3 regions of the Peribacillus sp. YIM B13472 genome follow, and region 1 is predicted to be linked to each of the others. Evidence: riboswitches for the same ligand, from Rfam matches in the RefSeq annotation. Region 1 holds a riboswitch; each other region holds the start of a gene.
What was found. A riboswitch is a leader RNA that binds a small molecule or an ion and turns the genes downstream of it on or off. The one in region 1 is predicted to bind lysine.
Positions count from the first base shown of each region.

Region 2: another riboswitch for lysine. It lies ahead of ACFX4I_RS15760 (aspartate kinase); the one in region 1 lies ahead of dapA (4-hydroxy-tetrahydrodipicolinate synthase).
Region 3: another riboswitch for lysine. It lies ahead of ACFX4I_RS02555 (amino acid permease); the one in region 1 lies ahead of dapA (4-hydroxy-tetrahydrodipicolinate synthase).

Region 1 covers NZ_JBHZPG010000029.1:45,262-56,322, forward strand. The annotation lists gene ACFX4I_RS19485 (dihydroxy-acid dehydratase domain-containing protein) at 1-304, opposite strand, end outside; gene ACFX4I_RS19490 (nickel pincer cofactor-dependent isomerase, group 22) at 369-1,619, opposite strand; gene ACFX4I_RS19495 (TRAP transporter substrate-binding protein) at 1,644-2,690, opposite strand; gene ACFX4I_RS19500 (TRAP transporter large permease subunit) at 2,748-4,025, opposite strand; gene ACFX4I_RS19505 (TRAP transporter small permease) at 4,022-4,594, opposite strand; gene ACFX4I_RS19510 (TRAP transporter substrate-binding protein) at 4,631-5,659, opposite strand; gene ACFX4I_RS19515 (DUF2690 domain-containing protein) at 6,335-6,622, shown strand; partial or broken gene ACFX4I_RS19520 (MFS transporter) at 6,760-7,186, shown strand; lysine riboswitch at 7,603-7,781, shown strand; gene dapA (4-hydroxy-tetrahydrodipicolinate synthase) at 7,916-8,812, shown strand; gene ACFX4I_RS19530 (Lrp/AsnC family transcriptional regulator) at 9,439-9,909, opposite strand; gene ACFX4I_RS19535 (DMT family transporter) at 10,163-11,061, shown strand, end outside.
Region 2 covers NZ_JBHZPG010000019.1:76,500-87,560, reverse strand. The annotation lists gene ACFX4I_RS15795 (long-chain-fatty-acid--CoA ligase) at 1-380, shown strand, start outside; gene ACFX4I_RS15790 (fatty acid metabolism transcriptional regulator FadR) at 581-1,168, shown strand; gene ACFX4I_RS15785 (enoyl-CoA hydratase) at 1,293-2,066, shown strand; gene ACFX4I_RS15780 (electron transfer flavoprotein subunit beta/FixA family protein) at 2,189-2,962, shown strand; gene ACFX4I_RS15775 (electron transfer flavoprotein subunit alpha/FixB family protein) at 3,031-4,008, shown strand; gene trxA (thioredoxin) at 4,211-4,531, shown strand; gene uvrC (excinuclease ABC subunit UvrC) at 4,635-6,407, shown strand; lysine riboswitch at 6,469-6,645, shown strand; gene ACFX4I_RS15760 (aspartate kinase) at 6,734-7,966, shown strand; gene ACFX4I_RS15755 (YslB family protein) at 8,030-8,500, opposite strand; gene ACFX4I_RS15750 (succinate dehydrogenase cytochrome b558 subunit) at 8,884-9,492, shown strand; gene sdhA (succinate dehydrogenase flavoprotein subunit) at 9,563-11,061, shown strand, end outside.
Region 3 covers NZ_JBHZPG010000002.1:175,091-186,151, reverse strand. The annotation lists gene rodA (rod shape-determining protein RodA) at 1-481, opposite strand, end outside; gene ACFX4I_RS02580 (metal ABC transporter permease) at 629-1,510, opposite strand; gene ACFX4I_RS02575 (metal ABC transporter permease) at 1,507-2,433, opposite strand; gene ACFX4I_RS02570 (metal ABC transporter ATP-binding protein) at 2,441-3,196, opposite strand; gene ACFX4I_RS02565 (metal ABC transporter solute-binding protein, Zn/Mn family) at 3,209-4,132, opposite strand; gene ACFX4I_RS02560 (LacI family DNA-binding transcriptional regulator) at 4,794-5,756, shown strand; lysine riboswitch at 5,996-6,181, shown strand; gene ACFX4I_RS02555 (amino acid permease) at 6,278-7,729, shown strand; gene ACFX4I_RS02550 (glycoside hydrolase family 13 protein) at 7,769-9,448, opposite strand; gene ACFX4I_RS02545 (Ger(x)C family spore germination protein) at 9,534-10,613, opposite strand; gene ACFX4I_RS02540 (GerAB/ArcD/ProY family transporter) at 10,610-11,061, opposite strand, start outside.

The DNA of each region.
Region 1 (11,061 bases):
GAAACGGCACACCGCCGTTTTGCCAGATACGGATTGCTGCCCGTGCCGACGTTTGGTAATCCATTATGTGGGCCGGATGATCGGACGAGCCACCGATAATTGCGATACGCGGGGCATTCCTCTCGAGCCGCATATAAATTTCTTCAAGCGTCCAATCAGGCTTCCCCCCTTCATATGTGGAGCCAAGCGTCAGTTTCGAACGGTCCAACAAACCCGCAACCGTAATGGGTTCATTTGCTTTTCCCTGTACATTATCGCGGTAAGGGTTTATTTCGTTATCAATTAGTGGATATAGGTGTGTCATCTCAGCACTCCTTTTCTGATTTCAAATGAATTCTTCCATTCTCTAAAAATATTAACGAAGGTTTTTAGTCTAATGCCAATTCTTCTGGTTCTGAAAAGAGCTCTATATTTTTGTTTTTTAAAGCTTCTTCCATCATGCTTTCAGAAATCCAAATTTCACCGATTTCAAGCGTATTTTTTATTCTTACCACTCTCACTTTATTCAAATCGAAGGCATTGCACGTTTTGATAGCAGCTTTAACAGCTAATTCCTGCGTATCTAAAAACATCGGGAGCTTTACTACATCTGTCACTGTGCTTGTGAGTGCATTGGCATAGCCTTTTTCCCATTCGATTTCATTCATGACGGCCTTCGTCGTCATATCAGCCATGCCGATGCCGTTTGCATTACCGTGAGTTTTTTCAGTAAGTCCAAGTACAACGGTCCGTTTAACCTCTGGCCCCCCGGTAGCATATGGAGTGGCGAAGTTCCCCGTAATATTCGGATCCATTCCATCACCCGAAATATCCTTTCCGAGTTCATTTACAATAAGTACGTCGATCGAATCGAAATGGATTTTTGGCATCAATGATTTTGCTTCAAGCAATAGTCCCGGTTCCACTTCCTCCAGTTCCTCTGCTGGGACTGCGACGATTTTCGCTGGTTTATCATAGGCATTTTCAATAGTCGCAAGACCAAATATGATAGGAGCTTTCGCTAAAGAAATTTTCGCCATTTCAGGGACATGTTCCGCCATATACTTAAAGCTGTACGCATGTGCAGCTTCGGCTCCCTTTTGCTTGCCTAAACCGATTGTAATCATTTTCATAAGTCCGCTTTCAACCGGTCCACGAAATGCCGTATGTGGTTTTATCCGATTAATGACTATGATTTTATCTGATTCATATGCAAGCTTATCAATATAGACAGGGAGCCCATTTGGCAATTCATCCAGTTTAATAACTTCCATCGATGACAGTATTGGCGCTCCAACCGATTCTTCTGAAATACCCAGCTGAAGCAACACATCGATTTGTCCTTCCGCTGTAGCGCCCCCATGGCTTCCCATTGCAGGGACTATAAAAGGATTGCCACCAGCCTCCTTAACGGCAGCCACCGATTCTCTTACTAGAGTAGGAAGGTCCGCTACCCCTCTGCTTCCTACTGCAATTGCCACCCTGTCATCTTCATTTATTCTTGATAAGACACCTGCTTCTTTTATCGCCTTCCTCACCTCACCAGCTACATCAGCGATTTGAGGTGTACGAAATTTCTGCCTCACTTTGACCATTTTCGGTAATTGGATTTCACGTAAAAGTTCAGAGATAATATCCATTTTCTACCCTCCAAACAGTCTGGATTATTTACTGCGTACTTTTTCAACTTCACTCATCATTTCCTCTACAAGATCCGGCCCGAATTTTTGAGCATATTCGTCCGTTACTGGTTGGATGACTTTCTTCATTTTTTCCATTTCTTCCGGCTCTACTTCATTGATTTTCATTCCTTCTTCTTTTAGATACTTAAGTGCTTTTTCATTTTCTTTCTGGTTAACTTCCCGTTGATACTTTCCAGCCTCTTGTGCGGCATCACTCATGATTTCTTGCTCTTGCTCTGATAGGCCATCCCAGAACTTTTTACTTACAAGGAATACAAATGGTGTATAAACATGATTTGTAAGACTTAAGTATTCTTGCACTTCATTATATTTTTGCGTTTGAATTGTAGCGAGTGGATTCTCCTGACCATCAACAGTGCCGGTCTCCAACGCAGTAAATACTTCAGAGAAGGCCATCGGCGATGGATTCGCCCCTAACTTTGAAAATGCATCTAAATGCACTTCATTTTGCATGGTACGAAGTTTAAGCCCTTTGAAATCGTCAGCCGTTTTTATCGGATGTTTACTATTAGTTAAGTTTCGGAAGCCGTTTTCCCAGTATCCCAAACCTACTAAATCATGTTCCGGTAATTTATCCAAAAGTTTTTTTCCTACTGCACCATCAAGTACTGTATAAGCTTCTTCTTCATTATTAAAGACAAATGGGAAGTCATAAATTCCAAATTCCTTAATCATACCAACAAGTGGAGAAGTTGAAGGCACTGTTACTTCCTGTAAACCGCCTTGAAGTGCTTCTGTCATTTTCTGATCATCTCCGAGGGTGGCATCAAAAAAGTTTTGGACTTTCATTTTCCCACCGCTTTTTTCTTCAACCAGTTCTTTAAATTTCTCCATTCCTTTTCCTTGTGGATGCATTTTACTATTTCCGATTCCTGCTTTGATTGTTCTTTTCTGAATACCGTCAGCTGAAGCGCTTTCATTTTGTCCGCTTCCGCAAGCGCTTAATAGTAGTAATGAAGGCAGTAAAACTCCAACCGCCAAACGTTTGAACAAATTATTCATTTTCATTTTCCTCCTATTAATAAGATGAATATCAATACAGACCCAATTACTTGTTTAATTCCGTTAGGAGGTAAACCATTCTAGAGGAACCAGCACTAAGGAAGGAAACAAAATCAACAAGATCAATATAATCACTTCAACGAGCAAGAAAGGCCAAATCCCCTTCATGATATCTTCCATACTGATCTTACTGATGCCGCACATGACATTTAAAACGGTTCCGACAGGTGGTGTAAGTAAACCGATGGCGTTATTCAGGATAAACAGGACACCAAAGTAAACTGGATCAATACCTGCAGCGACCACCAATGGCATCAAGACAGGTGTTAGAATAAGGATTGTCGGCGTCATATCCATAGCAGTTCCAACTACGATAACCAATAGGTTTATCATTATTAATAGAAGGAATGGATGATCCATAAATGGCTCCAGCAATCCAATTACCTGACCAGGTAAATCAGCTACAGTTATCAGCCAGGATGACACGAGTGCTGCAGCGACCAGAAACATGACAACACTCGTCATTTTTCCTGCATGAACAAAGACCTCATACAAATCTTTCACTTTCATTTCGCGATAGATTACAAGACCGACAAATATTGCATAGACTGCAGCCACCACTGCCGCTTCAGTAGGTGTAAATAAACCGAATTTCAATCCACCAATGATAATGACGGGCAGGAATAGAGCCCAAATGCCTTGACGAAAAGAAGTAAGTATTTCTTTTTTTGAAGCTCGAGGGTTAACGGCGACTTTATCTTTTCGTGCAACAATGGCCCACGTAACCGTAAGTCCAACCGCTAGTAAAATACCTGGAACGATTCCTGCCATGAACAGCTTTGTAATGGACACACCACTCGCGACACCGAAAATGATAAAGCCAATACTTGGGGGAATGATCGGGGCAATGATACCACCTGATGCAATCAAGCCACTTGACCGGTTCACATCATAACCAGACTTCACCATCATTGGAATTAATATTGCCCCAAGCGCTGCCGTATCGGCAACAGCAGACCCTGATAAACTCGCAAACAACACACTCGCAATGATCGCAACATAGCCAAGGCCTCCCTTGATATGGCCAACCAAATTCATTGCCATCTCAACGATACGCCGTGATAAACCGCCCCGATTCATCGCCTCTCCTGCCAGCATAAAGAACGGTATGGCCATTAGAGGAAAGTTATCCGCGCCACTAATTAGGTTTTGTGCGATAATTTGACTATCAAAAATACCAAGAAAGTACATAAGCACTACGCTACTAACAAGTAAGGCAAATGCAATAGGTATTCCAAGTCCCATGGCTCCCAGTAATGATCCGACAAATACACCTATCATCCCTGCTTCTCCTCCTTAACTATCCTAATATCTGACTCAAATTCATCAGCATGGAGGGAAATTAGCTCTTCTGAATCACTTATCATCACCAATTCTTCGTCTTTAATTTTATTGAAGAAAATCCGATACAAATTGAAAATGATCATGCTGCCCATTGAAACACTTACAAGAATGCCTGTCCCATATACAAAAGCCAGTGGCATTCCAGTGGCCGGTGCAGCACTATCAATGTTTATCATAGTCATTTTCCAGCTTCCATCCAGGATTAAGAGAAGAACGAATAACATCATCAAATCACTAATAACTAGTACCACTTTTTTCATCTTATTCGGGAGCCGTTTAATGACCATGTCGACACCTAAGTGTTCTTTGTTTTTGAAAGCTCCGATGGCGCCGAGGAACGTCAACCAAATAAAGAGATACCTTGACATTTCTTCTGACCAAGTAATCCCTGAATTAAAGAAATAACGAAGAACTACATTACCAAACACGAGTACGACCATTATTGCTAATGCAGCTGCCATAATAATGTTTAACGAATTTTCCAAGATTCTGGATATTTTATTCACCTATACATCTCCCCCTTCCTATCTAGAGTGCCTGCTTCATTCTGCTTTTATTTTTCCGACGAGCTCCTCCGCCCAGTCATTTTCCTCAAAGACTTCATCATAAACAGGTTGAGATGCTTTTAACATTTTTTCTGAAAAGTCTTCGTCAGGCGTAGTGAATTTGATTCCATTATCCTTAAGATATGCTTTGTCATCATCATAACTTTTTTCCATCAATTCAAACTCATATGCTGCCGACTCTTTTGCTGCTTTTTGAATGATTTTTTGTTGCTCCTTTGTTAGCCCTTTATAGAATTTGCTATTGATAATGTAAATATTGGGGCTGAACATATGCTTGGATTCTAATACATCACTTTGAACTTCATTCCATCCCGAGGATCTCAGCGTGGCAATGGGATTATCTTGAGCATCAACTACCTTTTGTTCAAGTGCGGTAAAAACTTCTGAAATAGGTAATGGGCTAACGTTCGCTCCCAATGATTCACCTAATTTTATGTAATTCGGGATGTTCGGCATTCTGAGTCGAAGTCCATCAAAATCTTTCATACTCTTAATTGGACGATTACTCGAAAACATCCTAAATCCGTTTGCACTCCAAGCAAGCGGTGTCACTCCATGTTTTGGATCAAGCTCTTCTGTCAATTCCTCTCCGATAGGTCCATTCAATACCTTCTTTACATGATCGTAATCCCTAAATAGGAAGGGCCATTCCGGAACACCCATTTTAGGAATGTCCGACTGCATAATTAGTCCTGGAACACCCATTTCGATCGTTCCATTTCTGACGCCGTCATAAAATTCTTTTTCCGCACCTAATGTACTGTTCGCATAAATCCGAACCTCTAGTTCACCATTACTCTCCTTTTCAACCATTTTTTTGAATTTTTCTTTCAAGGCAATGTTTTGAGGATGATTTTCAGCAAAATAATGTGCCACTTTAATCGTTTTCTTTTCAACTCCAGATCCACTGGTTTTTTCTCCCTCGCCTCCACCACATCCTGCTAAAAGGAATGCCATTGCTAGAGTTAAGCTTGTGGAGAATACAAAAAACTTTCTTTTTTTCAATAAAAACCCTCCCTAAAGTTTTTTTGTAAGCGTTATCATTTATGATTGATCTTAATAACTTCTCCTCACCCTTGTATAAGCCAAAATTAATTTGTTTTATAATATAAAACTCCGTTTTTGTTTTATTCGGAGTAAGGAAAACACTTCACCTCTAATTACGTTTTTCTAGTTGATTCATGACTTTTTAAACGATTAATAAAATGAAGGGTAATTTGTTCTATAATATAAAACTAAGTTTTTGAATTTGAAATCTTACGTTGATTATAAGCTTCCATTTTTACTAATGTCAAACCATTTTTTGAATTTTATAACAATTTAACAAATCCTCTATTTCACTAATTAATATGTAGAGGTTCAACATTTCATAATCTCATCCTTCCAGTCAAGATTTATAGAATCAGAACGGAAAAGAGTATTTATTTTTTTCTATACTAGGACTTGTGATAATGATTTGCCTTTGCTTGATGGGAATGGGGAACTATCCCTTAACTACGTAGTTATCTGAGTTATGGTAATATTTATACATTTGGTAAATGATTCCAAAGTACATGGAAATATCAATTTTCATATGGTGAAGTCTGGAAGAAGGAAAGGAGAGGGGTTATTATAAAAAAATTATTAAATATTGTGATGGTAATAACGCTTGTCTTTGGACTGTTTTTTGCGATTGCACCGGTGAATAAAGCATTTGCCTTGTCCTACGATAATACAAACCCTTATTCGACAGGTTGTGCTTCTAAAAGCCCAATCACTTATGAAACGGAATATATTTATAAAAACGGTGTAAAAATTGGATATGTGCAGCTAAAAGGAAGTGCGTATTGTCATACGGCGTGGGGTTACTTAAAGTTTTATTCGGCTGCTCCTTACGATTATTATGCAAATGTTTGGGTTGACAGTTTTAATGGCAAGACCAAGAGAGCAATACAAGTTGTGCTAGTTCCGGTGGTAACGGATGGATAATGAAAGGCCAGACATCCTGTTATACTGCACAATTATGGAATTTAGATCCGTATAATGCTTTGGCTAAGGCAGGCATTTATTCTTCAACTGGGGCTCTCATTATTTCTGCGAACACTGGTCGTTATTAATGGGTTATTAATGCAACCTACCTGTTAACGACTTTTCTCGATGGAATTGCGTTTTGGGCATCTTTTCTCATTTTGCCTGCTATGCACAGTACATTTCGCAGTTCAATGCGTGATCAATTTTCTTTGTTAACAACCCCTTCGAATCTTAATGGCTTTTATCATTCCATCTCATGGATTTGGAGCGACGATGCTGTTTTTCAGTATCTCGTTCCAATCCTGAAAGGAATGGACCAATCAGTTTGATCTTGTTTGGCTACGGATTTATTTCCATTTTCAGCAACTTACTCGCTGGTAAAATGGCCAGCTACAATGCTATGAACGCCTCCGGTTTGTTTTCCTCGTCCAAGCAATTGTTCTGATCAGTTTTTATTGGACGACAGATAATTTTATCTTTGGATTGGTTAACATTAGCTTGATGTCATTAATGGCCACCCTTTTCAATTTTGATAGTATAATTGAATCAATGGAGTCCTCCTTACATTGAAGCGATCCGTTTTCTTGCTTCCCAAACGTCACGGATTTTCATATCTTTTCTTTCCTTTGTTAGTTTTGTATTTATCATGTTGTCCTCCCCATCCTGATCATCATTCTAAGTATTCATAAGATAAATACTAATTTTCTATAAGATATATCAATTGTAAAACTGAGAAACTTTTCATACAGATTGTTTTATAAAACTATTAATGTTGAGATTACATAATACTAAAAAAGATGAATCCAACCCCTATACCGTATCCATTCCATTGAATATCCATGTATTCTAAAAAAATATTTTTAAATTGGCCTTGCAATAAAAAGGATTCCTTGTTATATTACAGTCAATTAAATATTTTCTTACTTCATACTTTTTGAAGTGAGGATAGAGGAGCAAAGACCATTAGTACACATATTGAGGAGAATGAGATCCTATGACTATTGTGGAAAGGGGAATTTGCCGAAGCGGAAAGAATCTCATGTTCTTGAAGCTGGTTCTGCTATTGAATAAATGCAGGACTGTCATATAGGAAACTATATGGAGGGCTATCTTATGCGCGGAAACATTTTTTTGATAAATATTGTTTCTACTGCAGCAGCGAATCCTCGTTGTTGCTTTTTTGCGTTTACTCCTGAATGGCCCTAACCACCTCTGAACTTTTTAAAAAATTATACAAAAGGGTGTGAAGTTATGAATTTTGGCCAAGTTTTAACCGCAATGGTTACCCCGTTTAATCATAATGATGAGGTTGATTTCAATGCTACGAGAACTTTAGTAAATTATTTAATTGCTAATGGTTCTGATGGATTAGTAATAGCAGGTACAACTGGAGAGTCTCCTACATTAACTCAAGAAGAGAAAGTAGATTTATTCAAAATTGTTGTAGAAGTTGTTGATGGAAGAGTCCCAGTCATAGCTGGAACTGGCTCAAATAACACGAAGGCTTCTATCAGCTTAACAAAACAAGCAGAGGAAGCAGGAGTCGACGGAATCATGCTCGTTACCCCATACTATAACAAGCCGTCTCAAGAAGGATTATTTCAGCACTTTAGTGCTATTGCCCATTCAACATCATTACCGGTAATGCTTTATAATATCCCAGGACGAAGTGTTGTGAACATGTCAGTAGAGACAATTGTTAGTCTCTCGAAAATCAACAATATTGTGGCAGTAAAAGAAGCAAGTGGTGACTTAGATGCCATGGCACAAATCATAAGCAAAACAACTAGCGATTTTACATTGTACAGCGGCGATGATGGGTTAACATTACCGGTTTTAGCCATTGGTGGAACAGGTATTGTTTCGGTTGCTTCACACATAATTGGTAATGAAATGCAAGAAATGATCAATAGCTTTAAAAATGGTGATGTCCAAGGTGGTGCCACTGCACATCGTAACCTTCTTCCAATTATGAAAGCATTATTTGCTGCACCAAGCCCAGCACCGGTAAAATCAGCATTAAATATGCGGGGGTTAAATGTTGGAGGTGTCCGCTTACCATTGGTCCCTTTAAACCATGAAGAAAAAAGAGCACTACAAATAGCTCTACAACCGAGTAACGCAGAAGCAATTTTGTTAAGTAAATAAACTTAATGATTCATTAAGCGAGTGTGATTAAAAATCATAATAAACGGGCGAAATTTAAAAAAGCAGTGCAAACTCCTAAAGAATTGTACTGCTTTTTAATCAATGCACGGCTAAGTACTTAAACTAGTTGAGCAATATAATAATTTTATAAGATTAAGGGAAAAAGCAGAATTTACATTTTCAAGAAAAATATTTGGTGTATCCAGTAGGAATTGTAAATTTCAAATTTTCTATAGAACTGATTTTATTGGGGATTGATCATAAGCTTAGTATTTCTAGTGATAATGATATGTAATTATTGAAAGACAGAGTCGTTCCTTAGTATCCATTCAAAAGAAATAAAGTAATTGATAGCTTTGACTTTCAAAATTCCGAGCGAACATTCGTTCAACTTAGAAATGGATTTATATTTACTTATATAACTTGATATTGAATAAATAGCCTATGTTCTCGTTTAGCAAAGGCTATTTTTTTTGACAAGTTTTTTTATCCAACCCCTTTTTTCTCTTGGCCTGAAGTCGCTGTCCTTAGGACTTCATTTTTTTATTCCTTCTTCTACTTTTCTCTCTCTCTTGTTCTATTAAAAAACGTTCGTAAAAGTGTACTTTACGAACGGGACTTTTTTTCTATATGGGTAAAACCGTTGAATATTTAATTTCTCTGAGAGCTAGGCTAGTTTGAATTCTTGTTATGCCTAATTTATTTAACTTTCTAATAAATATTTCTAATTCCTTCCGATCTTTGTTAGCCACTTTTAAAAGATAATCATACTCACCTGTTAAACAATGGCACTCTAATACTTCTGACATAGAAGCTAATGCCTTCTCCAAAACTTCCAGTTTTTCAGCTTGATGTATATTCGTACTCATAAAAATAAAACATAATAAATCAAAACCTAGCTTCTCTTGGTTTAAAATTGCTACTTGTCCATTAATAAATCCTTCATTTTCCAAACGTTTTATCCTTGAATGTATAGCAGGTGGAGATAACTTGACACGCTTTGCAAGCTCAGTATTGCTTAACTGTGCATCCTTTTGCAGTAAATCTAAAATTTGAATATCAACATTATCTAGAACCTTGCTTACGATAGATTCCACTTATAGTCACTCCTTTTACAATTGTTCCAAAAACGGTACCATCTCAATAGCAAAACTTAATTTAATTCTGTATATCAGTAATATTTTTTAATATTATTTTAAGTTTCTTCTATTATACAAAACAATATATAAAGTAACGAACTAAAATGTTAAAATTAGTAGTAATTAATTATGAAAATTGATATGTCATTGTGCACAATGGCTTCGATCTTTTTTCACTTCAACTGTGAAAGATGAAAAGGAGCAATAAGATATGCAGTATTATTATTTTTCGTTATTACTTTTAACAAGTTTATTATGGGGTGGAAACTTTGTCGTAGGAAAATCGCTTGTCGGTCATGCTTCTCCGATGACGTTGACAAGCTTAAGGTGGATCATTGCTATTGGTTGTCTTTTGCCAATTGTATGGTGGAAAGAAAGAAAGATATTCCCCCCTCGAAGTGCAATCCTTCCTTTATTTTTGATGGGAATTACTGGTGTAGTTCTCTTTAATCTATTACAATTTGCAGCTTTAGAGAAAACATCCGCCACTAATGTTGGATTAATATCAACATTAAACATGATTTCAATTGCTGTTTTTTCATTTTTCTTTTTAAAAGAAAGAATTAATATTCTTCAAATGTTTTCTATGTTTTTTTCGCTTATTGGCGTAATACTTGTACTTTCAAAAGGAAATATTGATCTATTCCTTTCATTACGATTTAATACAGGTGATTTATATATGATGGCTGCTGTATGCGTTTGGGGAATATATTCCGTTTGTAGCAAATGGGCCATGATAACAACTACACCCATGATGTCTACATTATATTCTGGTATATTTGGACTTATAGTCCTTCTTCCGTTTAATTTTTCTAATTTTACAGTGTCTAATATAAATACTTCTTTCATACAATCTATTTTATATACAGGCGTTATCTCTACTGTAGCATGTATGGTACTTTGGAACATTGGTGTACAAAAATTAGGTACAACAACATCAGGTATTTTCTTGAATTTCAATCCTATTTTCACTGCAATTTTAGCCTTTCTATTATTAGGTGAAAAAATGACGTGGGTACAAGGAATTGGTAGTGGAATTGTGATTATAGGCTGTTATTTGTTCTCACATTTTAAAGCGAAGGTGATTTTCAAAAAGAATTCCAGACAATC
Region 2 (11,061 bases), on a different contig from region 1:
GTTACATGGATGAGCAGGGGTTCTTTTATGTGGTCGAGAGGAAAAAGGATACAATCATTGCAGGCGGTTTCAATATATATCCACGAGAAGTGGAGGAGGTGCTATACGAGCATGAGGCCATACAGGAAGTGGTTGTGGCAGGTATCCCTGACCCTTATCGCGGTGAGACCGTTAAGGCCTATGTCGTACTGAAAAAAAATGCCAGGGCCACTGAAGAGGAATTGAATGAATTTGCCAGAAAGAACCTGGCTTCCTATAAGGTGCCGCGCAGCTATGAATTCAGGGATGAACTTCCTAAAACGACGATAGGAAAGATTCTGAGAAGAGTCCTTATCGAGGAAGAAAAGAAAAAAATTTCCGAGGAAAGAAAAGAAGCTTAAACAAGCGCCCCCTTTTAACGGAGCAGCGGAAGAAAGCTCCGTGTTTTGCAGAACGGCTGGACAACCTATGGATGGGGGCTGTACAATGAACAGAAGTGAATGTCAGGACCCCTAGAAGTTTTTGCTTGACAGTAAAGGGTCGTCATTTTATGATAGAAATATGAATGATGATTCATTCATTTTCTGAAAGGGGACATCCAGTGAAAAGCAACAGACCAAAGTATAATCAAATTATTGAAGCGGCCGTTATCGTCATTGCCCAAAACGGTTACTATCAAGCCCAAGTATCCAAAATCGCCAAGCAGGCAGGCGTAGCGGATGGCACCATATATTTATATTTTAAAAATAAAGAAGATATCTTAATATCATTATTTCATGAAAAGATGGGCTCTTTTGTGGAACAGATCGAAGAAGAAATAAAAGGAAAGACCACTGCTTCGGATAAACTGCATGTGCTCATCCAAAAACATTTTAAAAACCTTTCAGAAGACGTGAATTTAGCAATTGTCACTCAGTTGGAATTAAGACAGTCGAATAAAGAATTGCGCCTTAGAATTAATGATGTGTTAAGAGGGTATTTGAATTTAATCGATCAGATCATTATTGAAGGAAAAGAGAACGGCGAATTCCTGCCTGATTTAAACAATTTACTTGCCAGGCAGATGATTTTTGGAACGATTGACGAAACAGTGACGACTTGGGTCATGAATGAGCAAAAGTACTCCCTTCCTGACCTTGCACCAGACGTTCACCGCCTCCTAATTGGCGGCTGTGGCCTGAAAAGTTAACGATTTAAATAGAGGATGGCTAGCCATCCTCGAAAGAATCGATTAATCCTGCTTCCCCTTTATCGGGAAGTGATACATATTGAATTTTCAAAAAAGTTCGAATAGCATGCCTGGAGGGATTGATATGGAATATCTTAAGCTTTCTGTCGAAAATCATGTGGCTTTTATAACGATTGATCATGCACCTGCAAATGCGCTTTCTTCGGCTATCATCGGAGAGCTTTCACAGGCCTTCGATCAAATTGAAAAAGACGAAGCCGTACGGGTTGTCCTTCTTCATGGTGAAGGAAGATTCTTCTCTGCAGGAGCAGACATTAAAGAGTTTACTGAAGTGGAGAACGGGAAAGCTTTCGAGAAGCTGACCAAGAATGGTCAATCTGTATTTGAGAAAATCGAATCTTTTCCAAAACCGGTCATTGCAGCCATCCATGGAGCAGCGCTTGGCGGAGGATTGGAGCTGGCTATGGCCTGTCACATCCGATTGGTCACCGAAAGGGCTAAACTTGGTTTGCCTGAGCTGCAGTTGGGCTTAATCCCTGGATTTGCCGGGACCCAACGTCTTCCTCGTTATGTAGGCATGGCAAAGGCAGCTGAAATGCTGTTTACAAGTGAACCGATTTCAGGTACCCAAGCTGTGCAATGCGGATTGGCGAATCATGCCTTCACGGATGAAGAACTGATTCCAAAAGCTAAGGAACTAGCCAATAAAATTGCCAAGAAAAGCCCCCTGGCTTTAAAGTCGGCCATTGAGTTATTAAATTATTCTAAGCATGATTCCTATCATAAAGGTGTGGAAAGGGAAGCTGCCCTCTTTGGCCAAGCTTTCGATACCGCTGATGCACAAGAAGGAATCAGCGCTTTCATTGAAAAAAGGGAAGCTGTATTCAAAGGGAAATGATGATTCGGTAGAAATAACTATTTATATATATCATGCAGGATTTTGATGAAATCTGTAGAACAATACTATATATCAATAAAATTCATAATCTTCAAAACTCAAATCATTCGGGAGGTATTATCGTGAACATTTATGTACTGCTGAAAAGAACATTTGATACAGAAGAAAAAATTACACTATCCAACGGGAAAATTAATGAGGATGGAGCGGAATTCATCATTAATCCATACGATGAGTATGCAGTTGAAGAAGCAATGCAGGTACGTGATGCACAAGGCGGCGAAGTAACGGTTATTTCTGTCGGAACCGAAGAGGCTGAAAAGCAATTACGTACAGCGCTGGCAATGGGTGCTGACAAAGCCGTATTGATAAATATAGAAGACGACATAGAAAATGGCGACCAATTCACGACTGCCAAAATTATAGGTGAATACTTAAAAGGTAAAAATGCCGATTTAATCATTGCAGGAAACGTAGCAATCGATGGGGGTTCTGGTCAAGTGGGACCGCGCGTTGCCGAAATTTTAGAAATTCCTTATATTACAACCATTACTAAACTGGACATCGCAAATGGAAATGTAAGCGTTATCCGTGATGTCGAAGGGGACTCTGAAACGATAGAAGCATCCCTTCCATTGTTGGTGACAGCTCAACAAGGGCTAAATGAGCCGCGTTATCCATCATTGCCAGGAATCATGAAAGCGAAGAAAAAACCGCTTGAAGAATTGGAATTGGATGACTTGGATTTGGAAGAAGAAGATGTTGAGGCAAAAACAAAAACGATTGAAATTTACCTTCCTGCTAAAAAAGAAGCTGGAAAAGTATTGGACGGAGAAATCGGTGATCAAGTTAGCGAACTTGTTCAATTATTACGCAGTGAAGCAAAAGTGGTTTAATCTTAAACGGTACTTTTCAAAACAACACACACGACAAAAGAAAAATAGAGCACAGGAGGTTTTTATAAATGGCTAGAAAGTTTCTTGTATTGGGCGAAGTTCGTGACGGTTCACTAAGAAATGTATCATTTGAAGCTATCGGTGCGGCTAAACTTGCTGCAGATGGCGGGGAAATCGTAGGTGTTTTAGTTGGTGACAGTGTTCAAAATTTCGGAAATGAATTGATCCAATATGGCGCGGACCGGGTTGTGGCAGTAGAAAATGATCAATTGAAACAATATACTTCAGATGGATATGCGCAAAGCTTGCTTGCCGTCATCGAGCAGGAAAAGCCAGAAGGGATTTTCTTTGGACATACGGCCCTAGGAAAAGATCTTGCACCTAAATTGGCTGGAAAGCTTGAATCAGGCTTGATCTCGGACGTTACATCCATTGAAGTAGAAGGCGGAAATATCGTTTTCACCCGCCCGATATATTCTGGTAAAGCATTTGAAAAGAAAATTGTTACGGATGGCGTGATATTCGCGACAATCCGTCCGAACAATATCGAACCATTAGCGAAAGATGAGTCCCGCTCTGGTGATGTTTCTACATTAAGTGTGGACATTAAGGATTTACGCACAATCATTAAAGATGTTGTTAGAAAAGCTAGCGAAGGGGTCGACCTTTCAGAAGCGAAAGTAATCATCGCAGGTGGACGGGGCGTGAAAAGTGAAGATGGTTTTGAACCATTAAAGGAACTTGCACAAGTTCTTGGCGGAGCGGTAGGAGCTTCCCGCGGAGCATGTGATGCGGACTATTGCGATTACTCATTGCAAATCGGGCAAACGGGTAAAGTCGTAACACCTGACCTTTATATCGCCTGCGGAATTTCCGGTGCGATCCAGCATTTAGCGGGGATGTCCAACTCCAAGGTTATCGTTGCCATCAATAAAGACCCGGAAGCTAACATATTCAATGTGGCTGATTATGGAATTGTCGGAGACCTTTTCGAAGTCGTTCCATTACTTACGGAAGAATTCAAAAAACTAAAAGTTAACGCTTAATAGAGATAATACAGATAAGGGGGGCAAGACATTTGGCATAAGCCGATACATGTCTTGCCCCTTTATTTGGGCTAATAGGCAGGACTTCAGCCTGCATATTTACTCTTTTTTTGGACATCCTACCACTGAAGCAAAATATTAGCATCGATTCGAGCAACAATGGTATACTGTCTTTAGTTATTTGAGTAAATTTGAGGAGGAAATATATATGGCTATTGTAAATGCAACTGACCAAACTTTCACAACAGATACTAGCGAAGGTGTTGTTCTTGTAGATTTTTGGGCTCCATGGTGCGGACCTTGTAAAATGATCGCTCCTGTTCTCCAAGAGCTTGATACTGAAATTGGCGATACAGCAAAAATCGTAAAAGTGGATGTAGATGAAAACCAAGAAACAGCAGGAAAATTCGGTGTGATGAGCATCCCGACATTAATCGTCCTTAAAGACGGTGAAGTGGTTGATAAGGTTGTTGGTTTCCAACCTAAAGAAGCACTTGCTGAACTTATTGCAAAACACGCGTAATAGTAAGTTAGCTAAAAAAAGCTTCAAGTCTGCGGACTTGAAGCTTTTTTCGCTATCTTGATATATAATGATTGTAAAAATGGGAGAACAGGAGGCTGAATGCATGAATCAACAAATAAAGAATAAACTTGCCCTTCTTCCCGATCAACCTGGTTGTTATTTGATGAAAGATCGTCAGGGAACGATCATATATGTAGGCAAAGCGAAAGTGTTGAAAAATCGTGTCCGTTCTTATTTTACGGGATCTCATGATGGAAAAACATTTCGTCTCGTGAATGAGATTGCGGATTTCGAATACATCGTCACATCTTCTAATATCGAGGCTCTTATTTTAGAATTGAACTTAATCAAAAAACATGACCCAAAATATAATGTCATGCTAAAGGATGATAAGACCTATCCTTTCATCAAGCTGACTGCAGAACGCCACCCTCGTCTAATCATTACGCGAAAAGTCAAAAAAGATAAAGGGAAATATTTCGGTCCTTATCCGAATGCATTTGCAGCTAACGAAACGAAAAAATTGCTCGACCGCATCTATCCCCTAAGAAAATGCAATACTTTACCAGATCGCGTTTGTCTCTACTATCATCTTGGCCAGTGTCTGGCCCCATGTGTATATGAAGTAGAGGAACAGGAATATAAAAAAATGGTGGATGATATCAACCGGTTCTTGAACGGCGGGCATACTGAAATAAAAAAAGAACTGACTGAAAAAATGCTAGTGGCATCTGAAGAGCTCGATTTCGAGAGGGCCAAGGAGTTCCGTGACAAGATTGCCCACATTGATATTACGATGGAGAAGCAAAAAATGATGACGACCGATTTCATCGACAGGGATGTATTTGGCTTTGCCCATGATAAAGGATGGATGTGCGTCCAGGTATTTTTTGTCCGGCAGGGTAAATTAATAGAAAGGGATGTTTCGCTTTTTCCGGTCTACGATGAACCCGAACAGGAACTCCTTACATTCCTCGGTCAGTTTTACGAGATTACGAACCATTTTAAACCAAAGGAAATCTTGCTGCCTGAATCAGTGGATGCTGAAATGGCCGAAGGGCTGCTTGGTGTCAAAACGATTCACCCCAAAAGGGGGGCGAAAAAAGACATGCTTAAATTGGCGAATAAAAATGCCTCCATCGCCCTTCAGGAAAAATTCTCTTTGATTGAAAGGGATGAAGAAAGAACGATCAATGCGGTGGAAAACCTCGGGAATCAACTGGGTATCTATACTCCGCATCGAATTGAAGCTTTCGATAACTCCAATATCCAGGGAAGTGACCCTGTTTCCGCTTTAGTCGTGTTCATTGATGGGAAGCCGGAAAAAAGAGAGTACCGAAAATATAAGATCAAGACGGTCAAGGGACCTGATGATTATGAATCGATGCGTGAAGTGGTCAGAAGAAGGTATTCACGAGTATTGAAAGAAGGGCTGCCGCTTCCGGACTTGATCATCATTGATGGCGGAAAGGGACATGTCGAAGCCGTTCGGGATATTTTGGAAAATGAATTGGCCCTTGATATTCCGCTTTCAGGCCTCATTAAGGATGAAAAGCATAGGACATCGCAATTGATGATCGGAAATCCTCTTGAAATCGTACCTCTTGATTCACGGAGCCAGGAATTTTACCTATTGCAAAGAATTCAGGATGAAGTGCATCGGTTCGCGATTACTTTTCATCGCCAGCTACGCGGGAAAAATGCGGTTCACTCCCAGCTTGATGATATTCCAGGAGTCGGGGAAAAACGCAGGAAGCAATTATTAAGGCATTTTGGATCATTGAAGAAAATCAAAGAGGCAACAGTCGAGGAAATCATGGAAGCTGGTATGCCAAAAGGGGTAGCCGAGGGAATCGTTAGAAAATTACAAGAATAATCTTGCTACCGATAAATCTCTATGCTATGATTAAAAGGAATTTTTAACTAGACAACTTAAAAGTGCTGATAGAGGTGCGGAATTCAAGAGTAAAAACCTGGAGAAGTATGAGCTTCCATGAAAGGTTTTGAAAGGGGATGACGCCGAAGGAAGACAAGACTCATACCTTGTTTTCCTGGTCCGACATTTAATAAATGGCGGATTGTCAGGGTTTATACCCTGGAGAGCTATCTCACTGTGTTTACAGTATTAGATATGTGATCACAGCAATGAGATATTTCTCATTGCTTTTTTTATTGCCTAAAAAGTAGAGAGGGTGCATGAGGATGGCATTAATCGTTCAAAAATTTGGCGGAACATCCGTCGGAAGCGTAGAGAAAATCAAAAATGTTGCCAAACGGGTAATCGAGGAAGCGGAGAATGGAAATGAGGTAGTCGTCGTTGTTTCAGCTATGGGGAAAACAACGGACCAATTGGTTTCCATGGCCCGTGATATTTCCGGAACCCCTAGCAAAAGGGAAATGGATATGCTATTGACTACTGGGGAACAGGTAACGATTTCCCTGTTAACGATGGCATTGATTGAAGAAGGATATGAAGCCATTTCGTATACTGGCTGGCAGGCTGGCATGCAAACGGAATCCGTTCATGGGAATGCCCGGATTTTAAACATCGATGCCACAAGGATCCAAGCCCAGCTTCAAGAGAAGAAAATAGTGGTCGTGGCCGGTTTCCAGGGTAACGATGTAAATGGGGAAATCACAACCTTGGGGCGAGGCGGTTCCGATACGACGGCGGTTGCCATCGCTGCAGCGCTGAATGCGGATAGATGCGATATTTATACGGATGTAACGGGTGTTTTCACAACGGATCCACGCTACATAAAAGGCGCGCGAAAACTCCAATCCATTTCTTACGATGAAATGCTGGAACTTGCCACCCTGGGGGCGGGCGTCCTTCATCCACGGGCTGTCGAATATGCAAAAAATTATCAAATTCCGCTTGAAGTCCGTTCAAGCATGGAGAGAGAATCAGGAACGATCATTGAGGAGGAAGCAACTATGGAAGAAAACTTAATTGTACGCGGCATTGCTTTTGAAGACAGTATTACGAGGGTCACAATCTATGGTTTGCCCCAATCACTTGGTGCATTATCCACAATCTTCACGACACTTGCGAAAAACCGGATTAATGTGGACATCATCATTCAAAGCATGACTGCCGAGGATACGACCAATCTATCTTTTTCCACAAAAAGTGAAGATACGGAAGCGGCCTTGATCGTGCTGGAAAATAATAAAGAACGATTGGGATTCGACCGGGTCGAAACGGAGAGCGGGTTGGCCAAAGTGTCCATCGTCGGATCTGGTATGGTATCCAATCCCGGAGTGGCTGCCGAGATGTTTGAAGTGATGGCCAATACTGGCATCCAGGTGAAAATGGTCAGCACATCGGAAATTAAAGTTTCGACTGTCGTCAATGAAAAGGAAATGGTGAAGGCGGTTGAATCTCTCCATGAAGCATTTAAACTTGGTCAGCATGCAAATGTGCTAGCTTAAGTGTCAGGAGTCCAATAAAAAACAGACTTCCGGTAAAAAGGGTAAGTCTGTTTTAAGGGCTCATTAGATTGGATCTCTGGGATCCCATTGGATGGTGAATATCACTTTTTTTGCGCGGCGTTTGATTTCTTCCGTTGATTCGCTGAGGAATTTTTTTTGCAGTGAAAACTGCTCGGCAAGGAAACCGGCTTCAAGCTGGAAGTGACAATCAGGGTGTAAATCCAGGCGGCGGCTGATTATTTCACCCGTCAGGGATAGTTCCATCTGGTGTTTCGTATATTTCAAGATTTCCAGATTGCCCCATCCAGCGCTTTGGAAAAATTCAATAACTTCCTGATCGCCATTCAATGGGAATTTTCTTGCTAATTGTTTACCTGCCCAATAGAGGATTTGATTAGAGTCTTTTCCGAGAATATCGTTCAATAGAACTTCTCTGATCAATTCGTACCCGAAAGCTGGAACTTTGAATTCTTCAGTTTGGATTTCTTCTGTTTGAATCTCTTCTTCTATCGCAGCAGCAATATTTTTTTTCATAATTTATCGCCTCTTTCTGTAAATCTATTATAAACGTATTTCTTTTGCAAATTATACTGTTTTTTATTTATTTAAATATCAATTGGAAAAAAATGAGAAATTATACCGAGATATTAATAGATTAATTAGTAATTTCTCCAAAATATATACTTGATAGATAAAAAATAGACAATTTAATCCAATAAAATCTATTCTGAAAAAGAGATTTCTTGTATCCGTTTTCTTGACGCACATTGAAGTCAGGAGTAAAATGGACATGTCACATAATTGTAAAGGGAGTATAGAGGAGTTTTCTGACTCTATACTATATTTTCACGCGGAGATAAAAGGTAGCCACCAGTTTATCTTTGCATGATTTTTCACAAATTAAGGGGGGGCACTTAGTGGCAAAAAATCGTGAGTTTGGGAATCGTAGACTTCATTCACTACTTGGAGTTATTCCGATCGGGCTGTTTTTGTTGGAGCATTTAGTTACCAACTATATGGCAACAAAGGGACCGGAATCATTTAATTCAGCAGCACATTTCTTAGAAAGCATACCATTTCGTTATTTCTTGGAAATCTTCATCATTTTCTTACCTTTGATTTATCATGCGGTTTACGGGATTTATATCGCGTTTACGGCTAAAAATAATTTGGGTAGATTTGGATTTTTCCGGAATTGGATGTTCTTTTTACAACGTCTAAGCGGAATCATTACGTTGATTTTCCTGGTTTGGCATGTTTGGTCAACTAGAATTCAAGCAGCATTAGGTACAGAGGTTGACTTTGACATGATGGCAGAGATTTTCTCTAATCCATTTATGATTGCATTTTATTTAGTTGGGGTCATTTCGACAATTTTCCACTTCTCTAATGGATTATGGTCATTTGCAGTGAGCTGGGGTCTGACAGTTTCACCTAAATCGCAAAAAATCATGACTTACGTTACTTTGATCGTTTTCGTTCTTCTTTCTTATGTAGGGGTTAGCGCAATTTTCGCTTTCGTATAAGAAGATAGAGTTTATTTATAAGTATTAGGAAAAACATAGCTTTGCTAATGGAAATAAGGGAGTGACAGAATTGGGTAAAGGTAAAATTATTATCGTTGGTGGAGGTCTAGCTGGTTTAATGGCTACGATCAAAGCAGCAGAGCTGGGACAACAGGTAGATTTATTTTCTTTAGTACCTGTTAAACGCTCTCACTCAGTTTGTGCCCAAGGCGGAATCAATGGGGCAGTAAATACAAAAGGTGAAGGGGATTCTCCATATATCCACTTTGATGATACAGTTTATGGCGGAGATTTCTTGGCTAACCAACCACCGGTTAAAGCGATGTGCGAAGCAGCACCATCGATCATCCATATGTTTGACCGTATGGGCGTAATGTTCAACCGTACTCCGGAAGGTCTTCTTGATTTCCGTCGTTTCGGTGGTACTCAACATAGCCGTACAGCATTCGCTGGTGCAACAACTGGTCAGCAATTACTTTATGCATTGGACGAGCAGGTTCGCCGTTATGAAGTAGAAGGCCTTGTAACGAAATATGAAGGCTGGGAATTCCTTGGAGCTGTTATCGATGACGATCAAACAGCACGCGGTATCGTAGCACAGAACTTGACTTCAATGGAAATCAAATCATTCCCTGGCGACGCTGTCATCATGGCGAGCGGCGGTCCTGGAATCATTTTCGGTAAATCAACTAACTCAATGATCAATACAGGTTCAGCAGCATCCATTGTTTATCAACAAGGTGTAAATTATGCAAATGGTGAGTTCATTCAAATTCACCCGACAGCAATCCCTGGAGATGACAAACTTCGTCTGATGAGTGAATCCGCTCGTGGTGAAGGTGGACGTATCTGGACATATAAAGACGGAAAACCTTGGTATTTCCTTGAAGAAAAATACCCTGCTTATGGTAACCTTGTACCTCGTGATATCGCGACTCGTGAAATCTTCGACGTATGTATGAACATGAAGCTTGGCATAAATGGAGAAAACATGGTTTACCTGGATCTATCACATAAAGATCCTAAATTACTTGATATAAAACTTGGCGGAATCATTGAAATCTACGAGAAATTCATGGGTGAAGATCCTCGTAAAGTCCCAATGAAAATTTTCCCTGCCGTTCACTATTCTATGGGCGGACTTTGGGTGGATTATGACCAAATGACTAACATCAAAGGTTTATTCGCTGCAGGTGAGTGTGATTACTCACAACATGGCGGTAACCGTCTTGGTGCGAACTCACTTCTTTCTGCAATCTATGGTGGTTCAGTCGCTGGACCGAATGCCGTTAAATATATTGAAGGCCTTGATAAAACTTCAGAATCCATTCCTTCTTCATTGTATGAAGGGTTCGAAAAACAAGAACAGGAGAAATGGAATGAAGTCATGTCTCTTGATGGTAACGAAAATGCGTACATCCTTCACAAAGAGCTTGGTGAGTGGATGACACAGCATGTTACTGTAGTTCGTTACAATGACAAGCTGAAAGAAACGGATAACAAGATTCTTGAGCTGATGGAACGTTACAAGAAAATTAACATCAATGACACGGCTAAATGGAGCAACCA
Region 3 (11,061 bases), on a different contig from region 1:
AGGGGGCACCGGTCACAAGACCGATTTTAATAAGCAGCCAAATATCCGTTTGAATCGTTTTCAGTGTATTTTTGAGATGATGGTTCGATATGACATTGGCTAGAGCCAAAATCAGGAAAACCTTCATGAATTCCGATGGCTGAATCGAACCGACTCCCGGAATTTTGAACCAGCTTCTTGCACCATTTATATTAGGTACGATGCTTTCTGGCATAATGATCAGCAAAAATAGCAAAAACAATCCGAACCCATAGGCATACCAAGAGATTTTTTTCAGTTGGTCCGAATCCAGTGTGATGAACCCTAATACGATTCCAATCCCCACTATATACCAAAAAATTTGTTTAATTAAGAAGTTTTCAGCATACTGTCCAGTCGTTTGGGCACTATAGATTGCTAGGCAACTTCCAACGCATAATAACAGCAATATTGTGACCAAAGAAAAATCTATTCGAGATGAAAATTTATTTTGTTCTTCCATACTTAACTCTCCCTTAAAAAGGCTCCTGCGATACATCTATAAATACACTTATTCATTATACTTTAAACAAATAAAATCACAACTATATCGAAGAATTGTTTACAGGCTTCATGGAGTTATTTCCATGAAGCCTGTAGGCAGGGGGAACTATGCATGTAATTCCTTTGATTTTCTCCGTTTCAGCAATCTGCTGACCAATCCATTGCTTGGGGAAAAGAGAAAAGCCAATCCGAATAATATGGCGGCCGATCCCACCATGCAACCTGATATCGAGGCATCCAAAATGGTGGCTGAATAGTAGCCGATGACGGAACTTAGCACCCCGACCCCGATACTGACCAATATCATGCGGCTTAAACGGTCTGACAGCAGATAGGCCGTCGCCGCAGGTATGATGAGCATTCCAACTACTAAAATGGAACCTACACTATCAAAAGAAGCTACAGTTGTCAGTGAAATGAGGCTCATCAATAAGTAATGAAAGAACAGTACAGGAATTCCCATTGCAGCCGCAAGTGATGAATCAAATGACACGAGTTTAAACTGTTTGAAGAAAAGGAAGATCAGTATGAGGTTCAGGATAAAGCAACTGCCGACAATCCAAACAGCCTTTGGTCCTGCTTCGATTCCCGCTATTGTCATCGTGTTCCAGGGGGTATAGGCTATTTCGCCATAAAGGACATGTTCCAGGTCAAAATCTATTTGTTGCGTATACAAGCTCACGAGTACGATCCCCGTTGCAAAAAGTGAAGTGAATACAATCCCGATCGCTGCGTCAGATTGAACGCCCGACGATTGGAAAAGCTGGATCAAGAATACGGTGAGCAAACCGAGCGCAGCTGCCCCTATCAGCATTGGAACAGAGTCACGAGTGCCGGTTATTAAAAATGCCAATACGATTCCCGGCAAAACGGAATGACTGATGGCATCCCCAATCAACGTCATTTTCCTGACTATCAAAAAGCATCCTAATACACTGCAAGCACTCGCCACCAATGCTCCGACTAAAATAATCCAAAAATCATTCATGATGAGTGGCTCCCTTTCCTTCTATTCTGTTCGAGAGAATATTTCTTTTTCGTCGATACCCTTCTCCATATAGATGAAAGCACTCCGCGTTTAGGTGCAAAAAGCATGGAAAAGAAAAACCATACGGTCGCGGATAAAACAATTAACGGTCCTGTAGGCAAATCATTGACCGATGTACTGATCAACGTTCCAGACACACCGCTCAACATTCCGAATATACCAGACAGGATGACCATGATATGCAGCCGCTCCGTCCAATACCTCGCAGAAACCGCAGGCGTGATCAGTAAAGATGCCATCAATACGACGCCTACAGCCTGGATACCGATCACCACAGCTGCCACGATCAGCATCATGATGAAATAATCCAGAAAAACAACCGGCAATCCCATCCCCTTAGCAAACCCAGGGTCAAAGGACAGTAATTTGAATTCTTTAAAAAATACGGTACAAGTGAAAATGAGAATAAAGGAAACAGTCATCATCATATATACATCTGACATGACCATTGAGGCCGTCTGCCCAAATAAAAAGGTATCCAATCCACTCTGGTTTCCATACTCACTCTGCTGAATCTGTGTAAGCATGACAATTCCGAAGCCAAAGAAGGAAGATAAGACGATTCCCAAAGCCGCATCCTGCTTGATCTTACTGTATCTCGTAAGCACACTGATCAAGAAGACAGCCACTAAGCCAGCCAGGGCAGCACCTATTAGAAAGTAGGAAGTGGATTTCACTCCAGTTAACATAAAGGCGACACAGATACCGGGTAACGCTGCATGTGCGAGCGTGTCGCCAAGCAAAGACTGCTTTCTGAGGTAGGCAAAGCTGCCGATGACCCCGCTGCTTAATCCGAGGAACATCGTGCCAAGCAATATCCACCTTGTATTTGGATCAGTAATAATATCCAGTATGTTCATCATGTACACCTCATTTTAATAAAAGGCCGGACTTCGTGTCTGATAGTATCGCTAGGCGGCCTCCATATGTTGCCTGTAAGTGTTCGGGAATGAATACTTCCTCCGTCGGACCTATTTTCATAACCTTTTTATTCAATAACATCGTCCAGTCGAAATATTCCTTCACGGTCGATAGATCATGGTGCACAACCAGAACGGTTTTGCCTTTTTCCTTCAATTCCATCAGCAATTGTATGATCGCTTTCTCTGTTGCGGCATCCACCCCTACGAACGGTTCATCCATAAAATAAATATCCGCTTCCTGTGCCAAAGCACGGGCCAGGAATATCCGTTGCTGCTGTCCACCTGATAGCTGGCTGATCTGTCGGTTAGCGTATTCAGCCATCCCCACCTTTTCCAGGCACTCCATCCCCTTCTGCCTTTCGGACTTACCTGGTCGCTTCAGCCATCCGAGATGACCATATCTGCCCATCATCACGACATCGAGTGCGTTGGTCGGAAAATCCCAATCCACTGACTCCCGTTGTGGTACATAGCCGATACTCTTCCTCATCGATTTATAAGTAGAACCCTTTATTGTGATTTGCCCCGATATTTTGGGGATCAATTCGAGTATCCCCTTTATCAATGTGGACTTCCCTGCTCCATTGGGGCCAATGATACCGATTAAATTCCCTTCCGGCACCTCAAATGAGACATCTTCGACAACCGGCTTCTTATGATAAGCAATCGTTAAATTCTCGACCTTCAAAGCTGATAGATTCATAGTTTCTCCCCCTTATTTCAAAGCACGGACGATTATGTCGGTATTATGACGGACCATTCCGATATACGTTCCTTCTTCCGTCCCTTTTTCACCCATGGCATCCGAGAACAATTCACCGCCGATTTCCACTTTGTGACCCTGCTTACCTGCTCCTTGAATGACAGCCTCGATGGCCTTCCTTGGTACGCTTGACTCAATGAAAATCGCTTTAATTTTGTTCTCCACAAGATAATTCCGCATATCCGTCACATCTTTTGATCCATATTCCGATAATGTATTGATCCCTTGGAGCCCTCTTACGTCCAGGCCGTATGACTGACCGTAGTACCCAAAAGCATCATGCGCTGTAACGAGCACCCGTTGATCTTTTGGTATTTTATTAATTTCATCTTGAACATATTTATCAAGTTCCTCCAATTGCAGAACGTACTCTTCATAATTTTCACGAAACTCTGCTTCATGGTCCGGATCATTGGCAATCAATTCTTTCTTAACTGCCTTTGCCGCAACGATCCAAAGCTTTACATCAAACCATACGTGGGGATCATGTTCCGTTGCACTCACTTTGCGAAGTTGGTTCTCCTTGAAGTCCTCCGTGACGGCAATCGTCGGTTTATCCTTGCTCATCATTTCAAATATATCCGTCATTTTCCCTTCAAGATGCACACCGTTATAAAAAATCATATCAGCCGAATCCAGTGTCTTAACATCACCCTGTGTCGCTTTATATAGATGGGGGTCGACTCCCGGACCCATTAAACTGGTGACCTCGACATGTTTACCGCCGATATTCTCAACCAAATCTCCAATCATTCCCGTTGTTGTAACGACATTCAGCTTACCATTGCCTTTATCACTTTCGACCGTAGCATTGCCGCACCCCGTTAAAATCAGCAATGCAACAAGCAAGCTCCCAATAGATTTCAGAAAACCCACCCAAATTCCCTCCCTTTTTCATCTCTCTAAAATAGTTTGCCATGTGCAAAACTAAGTGTAAATTTTTTTACATTGTCGTAAATGCTAAAAAGTTTCCCACGCACAACTTATTTTATACTATACACAAAAAAAGTGAAACTATTTTTTCAAACATTTCAAAAAAGAACAATGACTTTTACACACAGCAAAAACTGTCAGGAAGCTCCACTAGGGAGCATCCTGACAGTCAGTCATTCCGTACATGAAACGTAACGATGAAGTTATATTTATATTGCGGGGTTTTAATGGTGAATATAAACTATGGGGGCTATTTCGGGACGGTGTGAAATTCACGAGTAAATGTGCGAACTTTACGAGTAAAATGGCAAAATTCACGAGTAAAGTACAAAAATTCACGAGTAAACGCTTATTCCACTCATTTTTTCAAGGAAATTGCCAAGTACGCAAATCCCAATTCGATTCCGCAAAGCACAAAAAGGGTGATTAAAGTTTGGAACATCATGGTCTCCTCCTCCTCTAAGACTTAAAACAATCTTAAAGGATGAAACCCATACCAGAACAAGACCTTATTTGAAGAAATCTTCAGCAGCCCCATACTGTTCTCTTGCCCTGAAATGGGTTTCATACTGTACAATATAAAAAAAGAAAAAACGGTGATACCATGACAAATATTAAAGAAATAGCTCAATGTGCCGGTGTATCTGTCTCAACAGTGTCCCGTGTATTGAATGATCATCCATATGTAAGCCCCGATAAAAGAAAGAGCGTCTTAGAAGCCATCAATCGTTTGAATTATACGAGAAACATAAACGCCATTCATCTTTCAAAAGGTAAAACTAATCTTATCGGCATCATCATCCCTTTCAACAATCACCCATATTACGGGGCAATCGTTAACGGAATCACTAAACAGGCAAATGCAATTGGCTGTCATATCGTCATCTTTCAAACAAATTATGACAGAGAGAAGGAAATCCAGGCTTTTAATATGCTGCAAATGAAGCAGCTCGATGGCATTATCGTTTGTTCAAGGATTTCGGAAATGAAAATCCTTTTGGATTATCAAAAATACGGACCGATTATTTTATGTGAAGATACAGCCTCGGCTGAATTCTCATCCATCAGCATTGATCATTATGCAGCTTTCTCCTGTGCCCTTGAGTACGTGATTGCTAAAGGATATAAGAAAATCGGATACAGTCTCGGCCGTAAAAAGAGCAGAAATAGTTCCCATCGTACAAAGGCCTTTAACGATATCATGAGTAAACATCAACTGATAAACAATAAGGAATGGCTGTTTGAAGGCAGCTATCACATCAAAGACGGGGAACAATTGTTTCAACAATGGAATTCGATGATAGATAAACCTGAAGCCATCATCATCACGAATGATGACACGGCGGCAGGCTTCATTCTTACCGCTAAGAAATTGGGTATAAGGGTCCCGGAAGATGTGGCCATTCTCGGTTTCAATAATGATAGCCTGAGTGAAATGCTCGACATCACGACCATTTCCTTACCGCTGGAATGGATTGGGAAAATGGCAGTGGACCTATTTGAGAATCCTGAAGTGGTCAAACATGTAAAGCTGGACTACGCCCTTATAAAAAGGAGGACCGTTTAGTTATCACATTGCTTTTTTTTGGTATATCGAATTCTTCCTTGCCACCATCATTCATTAACTAGGAAAAAATAACCACATAAAATAATCATTGCGATATTCACGAGATTATTTTATAATTTTGATATAGTAAAGTTTACTCAATTACTAGCAATCTATTTGCGATTTCATGAGTACTAGCGTCCGACGTCACTTCCAAGCTGGCGCAACGATTTTAGAAAATTGAATACTTCCTCATTTACCGATGAGTTAGAGGCTGCAGCTTATAAAAGTAAAACGGACGAGATTCTGGAAAATTCAAGACTCCGTTTGAAAGGATAATTTGCCGAAGTTAGGGTATATTCCATGTATATTCTTGCTGGCGGTGTTACCGAACAGGAACACCACTGTCACGTTTTTTCAAAAAAGCGTGGGGAGCTATCTTCGGAAGGATAAACGGGTTTATTATAAACAGCCGTCGATCTTTTTCGACTGCTGTTTTTTTATTTTTCGTTCCCTTCCAATAAAAAGGAGTGTAACATCAATTGTCAAATTCACAATCAGCATCAAGCCCTACTGAACTGAAAAGGAGCCTGAAAGCGCGTCATTTAATGATGATTTCATTAGGTGGAACGATTGGAACAGGTTTATTTTTAGCAAGTGGCGGTGCCATTCATTCAGCCGGTCCCGGCGGTGCCTTGGTGGCATACGCGGTCATCGGCATCATGGTTTATTACTTAATGACAAGTCTTGCAGAAATGGCAGCGTTCATGCCAGTGGCCGGTTCGTTCCGTGTCTATGCATCCAAATTCGTCGATCCGTCTTTCGGTTTTGCGATTGGTTGGAACTACTGGTATAACTGGGCAATCACCATTGCCGCTGAATTGGCAGCCGTTGTCTTAATTATGAAGTTCTGGTTCCCGGATAGCCCTTCGTTTATCTGGAGTGCCATTGCGTTAATCATTATGTTTCTTATCAATTACATGTCAGTTAAAGGTTTCGGGGAAACAGAATTCTGGTTTGCCATGATCAAAGTCGTGACAGTCGTCATTTTCTTGATTACGGGTGTTCTGATCATTCTCGGAATCATGGGTGGGAAAGACCCAATTGGTTTTTCCAATTTCACAATGGGCGAAGGTCCCTTTAACGGAGGGTTCTTCACGATCCTGGGCGTATTCATGGCTGCCGGCTTTTCATTCCAAGGTACGGAATTGCTTGGAGTGACTGCTGGTGAAAGTGAAGATCCAGAAAAAAATATCCCAAAAGCGATCAGATCCGTTTTCTGGCGTATCATCTTATTCTATATCCTTGCCATTTTTGTAATTGGAATGATCATTCCGTTTACCGATTCACGTTTATTGAGTGAAGATGTTGCCGTAAGTCCATTCACGCTTGTATTTGAACGGGCCGGCCTTGCATTTGCTGCATCCATCATGAACGCGATCATTCTATCATCCGTACTCTCTGCCGGTAACTCTGGCATGTACGCTTCAACCCGTATGCTATGGGACTTGGCACGTGATGGGAAAGCACCGAAATTCCTAGGCAAGTTAGATAAAAGAGGAGTACCCGTGAATGCACTTATCGTGACTTCTTTAGTAGGCTGCGTTGCATTCTTAGCTTCATTTTTCGGTGATGGCGTCGTTTATATCTGGTTATTGAACGCTTCAGGCATGGCGGGATTCGTCACCTGGGTCGGGATTGCGATTGCCCATTATCGGTTCCGCAAAGCTTACGCAGCTCAAGGCCTTGATATGAATGCTTTACCATTCCGGGCAAAAGGCTTCCCATTCGGGCCTATATTCGCCCTTGTCCTTTGTATTATCATTATCATCGGACAAGGCTATCAAGCTTTCAGCAGCGATGGGATCGACTGGAATTCAATGTTTGTTTCCTACATTGGCTTGATTTTATTTTTCGTCCTATGGTTCGGCTATAAAATCAAGCATAAAACGAAAATCATTCCCCTAGAGGAATGTGACCTTAAATCAAAATAATACGCAAAGGACCTGTTCTAAGAAGAACAGGTCCTTTTTTCATTTCAAATGATAAACACGGCATTCATATGGACGCAGAGGTTTGCTGGAGATTCCTTCTTCCTCCTGATCATAATTGCCGATCAGCCTTGTGGCTGAATATGCATGGAGCTCTTCAGGCAAAGTATAGGAGGCCTGCTCTTCTTTAAAGTTGCATAGCACCAACAGCTTTTCTTCTTCAAACGATCTCGTGTAGGCAAATATTCGTTCATCATCCGGCCATAGCAGTTCAAAACGACCATAAACGATGATTTCATGCTTCTTGCGTAATTGGATGAGCTTTTTATAAAAATGAAAAATGGAATTCGGATCATTATAGGCTTTTTCTGCATTAATCTCGGGAAAATTGGGATTAACCTTAATCCAAGGCGTACCTTTCGTGAATCCTGCGTTCCGGGAGTCATTCCACTGAATCGGTGTCCTCGCATTATCCCTGCTGCGGGCATGGATGGCTGACATCATCCGCTCTTTTGACCAGCCATGCGAATTGACGAGTTCTTCATATGAATTCAATGTTTCGATATCCCGGTAATCATCGATGCTTTCAAATGCAACATTGGTCATGCCCAGCTCTTCCCCTTGATATATATAGGGTGTCCCTTGAAGCATATGAAGGCAAGCTGCAAGCATCTTTGCGCTTTCAATACGATACTTTCCATCATTACCAAACCTTGAGACAATCCGGGGCTGATCATGGTTGTTCCAGTATAAACTGTTCCAGCCATCGCCCTCCAAACCAGTCTGCCACTTGGAAAGAATTCGCTTTAATTCGGTAAGCTTCCACTTATCATTACTCCATTTCCCTGCTGGTCCGCTCCCCAAATCCATATGTTCGAATTGAAAGACCATATGTAGCTCACCACGATCTTTACCTGTGAACAATTGCGCCTCCTCCGGTGAGACGCCTGGCATCTCCCCAACCGTAATCACGTCATGTCCAGAAAGTGCCCGTTGATTGATTTCCTGCATAAACTCATGTATGCGCGGGCCATTCAGGAAAAAGGGGCTTCCATCGCCATACTGTTTTTCATGATGAACGGCTCCATCTGAATAGCTTTGATCTTTCGAAAGGAAGTTGATGACATCCATCCTGAAGCCATCGACACCCTTATCCAGCCACCAAGTCATGATGCTGTAAATCTCTTCACGGAGCTTAGGGTTCTCCCAGTTTAAATCCGGTTGTTTCCTGCTGAATAAATGTAAATAATATTCATCCGTTCCTTCATCATATTCCCATGCTGACCCTTTAAAAATGGACTCCCAATTATTCGGTTCTTTTCCATTCCTGCCAGATTTCCAAATATAATAATCACGTTTCGGATTATCTTTTGAGGATCGGGATTCCTTGAACCACGGATGTTCATCTGAAGAATGGTTGACCACCAGGTCCATCATGATCTTCATTCCACGTTCATGAACCGCCTTCAACAACCTATCGAAATCGGCCATGGTCCCGAATTCAGCCATGATTGATTTATAATCACTGATATCGTACCCATTGTCATCATTGGGAGATTGATAAACAGGGGATAGCCATATCACGTTCACACCAAGCTCTTGTAAATAATCGAGCTTCATCAAGATCCCGTTTATATCCCCTATCCCATCTCCATCACTATCCATAAAACTCCTTGGATACACTTGATACACAACTGCCTCTTTCCACCATGCTTTGTCCATGCCTTTCCCCCTCATTAGCCGCATTGATATAATCATTACACCAATACCCCTATTATAAAGGGGGAAACTTCAGAATATTCTACTTTTATTCAGCTATTCCCGTTTGAATCATTTCAATATCCAGATCCACCTCGATTGGAATATAGGGATATGCCTTCTCCCAATGCTTCTGATCGAAATTTCTTGTTTTACTTTTAGCGTGATCACCGATTGCAATCGGATCGATATTGTTCTCCTGAAACATGGTCACCATCTCATTTAATTTTTTCCCAATGACATGCTCGGCTTTGGTCTCTATTTTATTCAGGTCGACCGCTTTGCCCAAGTCATAGCCTTGGACCTCCAGCAGACTCGCTTTTAATTTCACTTCAATCCTGACCTTGGGGTCTTGATTTGCATCCGAAACATGATAATGGACACGTGACTCCACGTTATTGATATCTGTAAAGTCATTTTCCTTCCATTTAATTTCATAACTCCCCATCTTAAAGTTTTCAGTAAGGACTTTAAATAAAAATCCGTCCTCATAAGGAATATATTTACCAATATAACGATCCTTTTTAAACAAGGCGATCCCTTTTACCTGTATTTGGTCCCCTGCCGTTTCCAATAAGGGCAAGACCGGGTCGATTCCTTTACCATGACACGCATATAAATACCTGTGAAGATCCACATCAGGCAAATTAGTCCTTATATTCTGTTCGATCAGCTCTTTCACTTGAACCCCTGGAGTTTTAACCAACTTCGGCTCCATTTTAACTACATCCTCCGCCTTGCCATGAACGACCGCTAAATACAAATCCCTTCCCACCATTGGGTCACGCCTATATGTATCGACATAATCATTCAACCCCTTGCCTGCCAATTCTTCACCATAGAGAATGACCGTCAGTCTCCCACCGACAATCGGGAATGGTGTTTTTGCATTTTCATGCTGGCGGGCTGCCTTTATATCATGTGAGACCGCTTCATATACTTCTTTACCTAGGTTTGCTTCCTCCCCAGGCTGAGGAACGCTGACAACGACCGTACCTTTGATTCTTTTGTCTTCGGCATCATAACCTACGACTTCAGCAATTAAAATATCTTCTAATATTTGCTTTTCCACGCCGCAAGCCGTCATCAAGAAACCTGCCAATGTTATCAAGAGAAGTCGGGTTTTCATGATTTATGCCCCCTAACTTTATAGACAATCGACTGCCATATGAATAAGAGAGGAAGATACAAATAAATGATATAAAAACCAATTTCCGAACTTATCGTGTTAAACTTATCGATTCTATGGCGGTTGTCCAATAAAATGCAGGAAACTAAAATGATTAGCAGAATGAAGACCAACATCTTTTTCTGCCTTAGTCCAAATACTCTTTTTGCTGTCCTGCTCGCTGCCCAAACCCCTATGCAAACATTCGGCAGCACCATGAACAGCCAAACGGAAATCCCTATGTATTCGAACCTTTCAATGAATGGAAGGTCTACAATTTTCCATAACGTCAAAGTTGCCCATATTACATCTTTCAGTTGATCTTGATGATAGTAGGCTAATGAAACAATGATGGATACTAAATATATCGCCATAGTAAACACCGCCCCTAAGTGGGCCCACTTTTGAG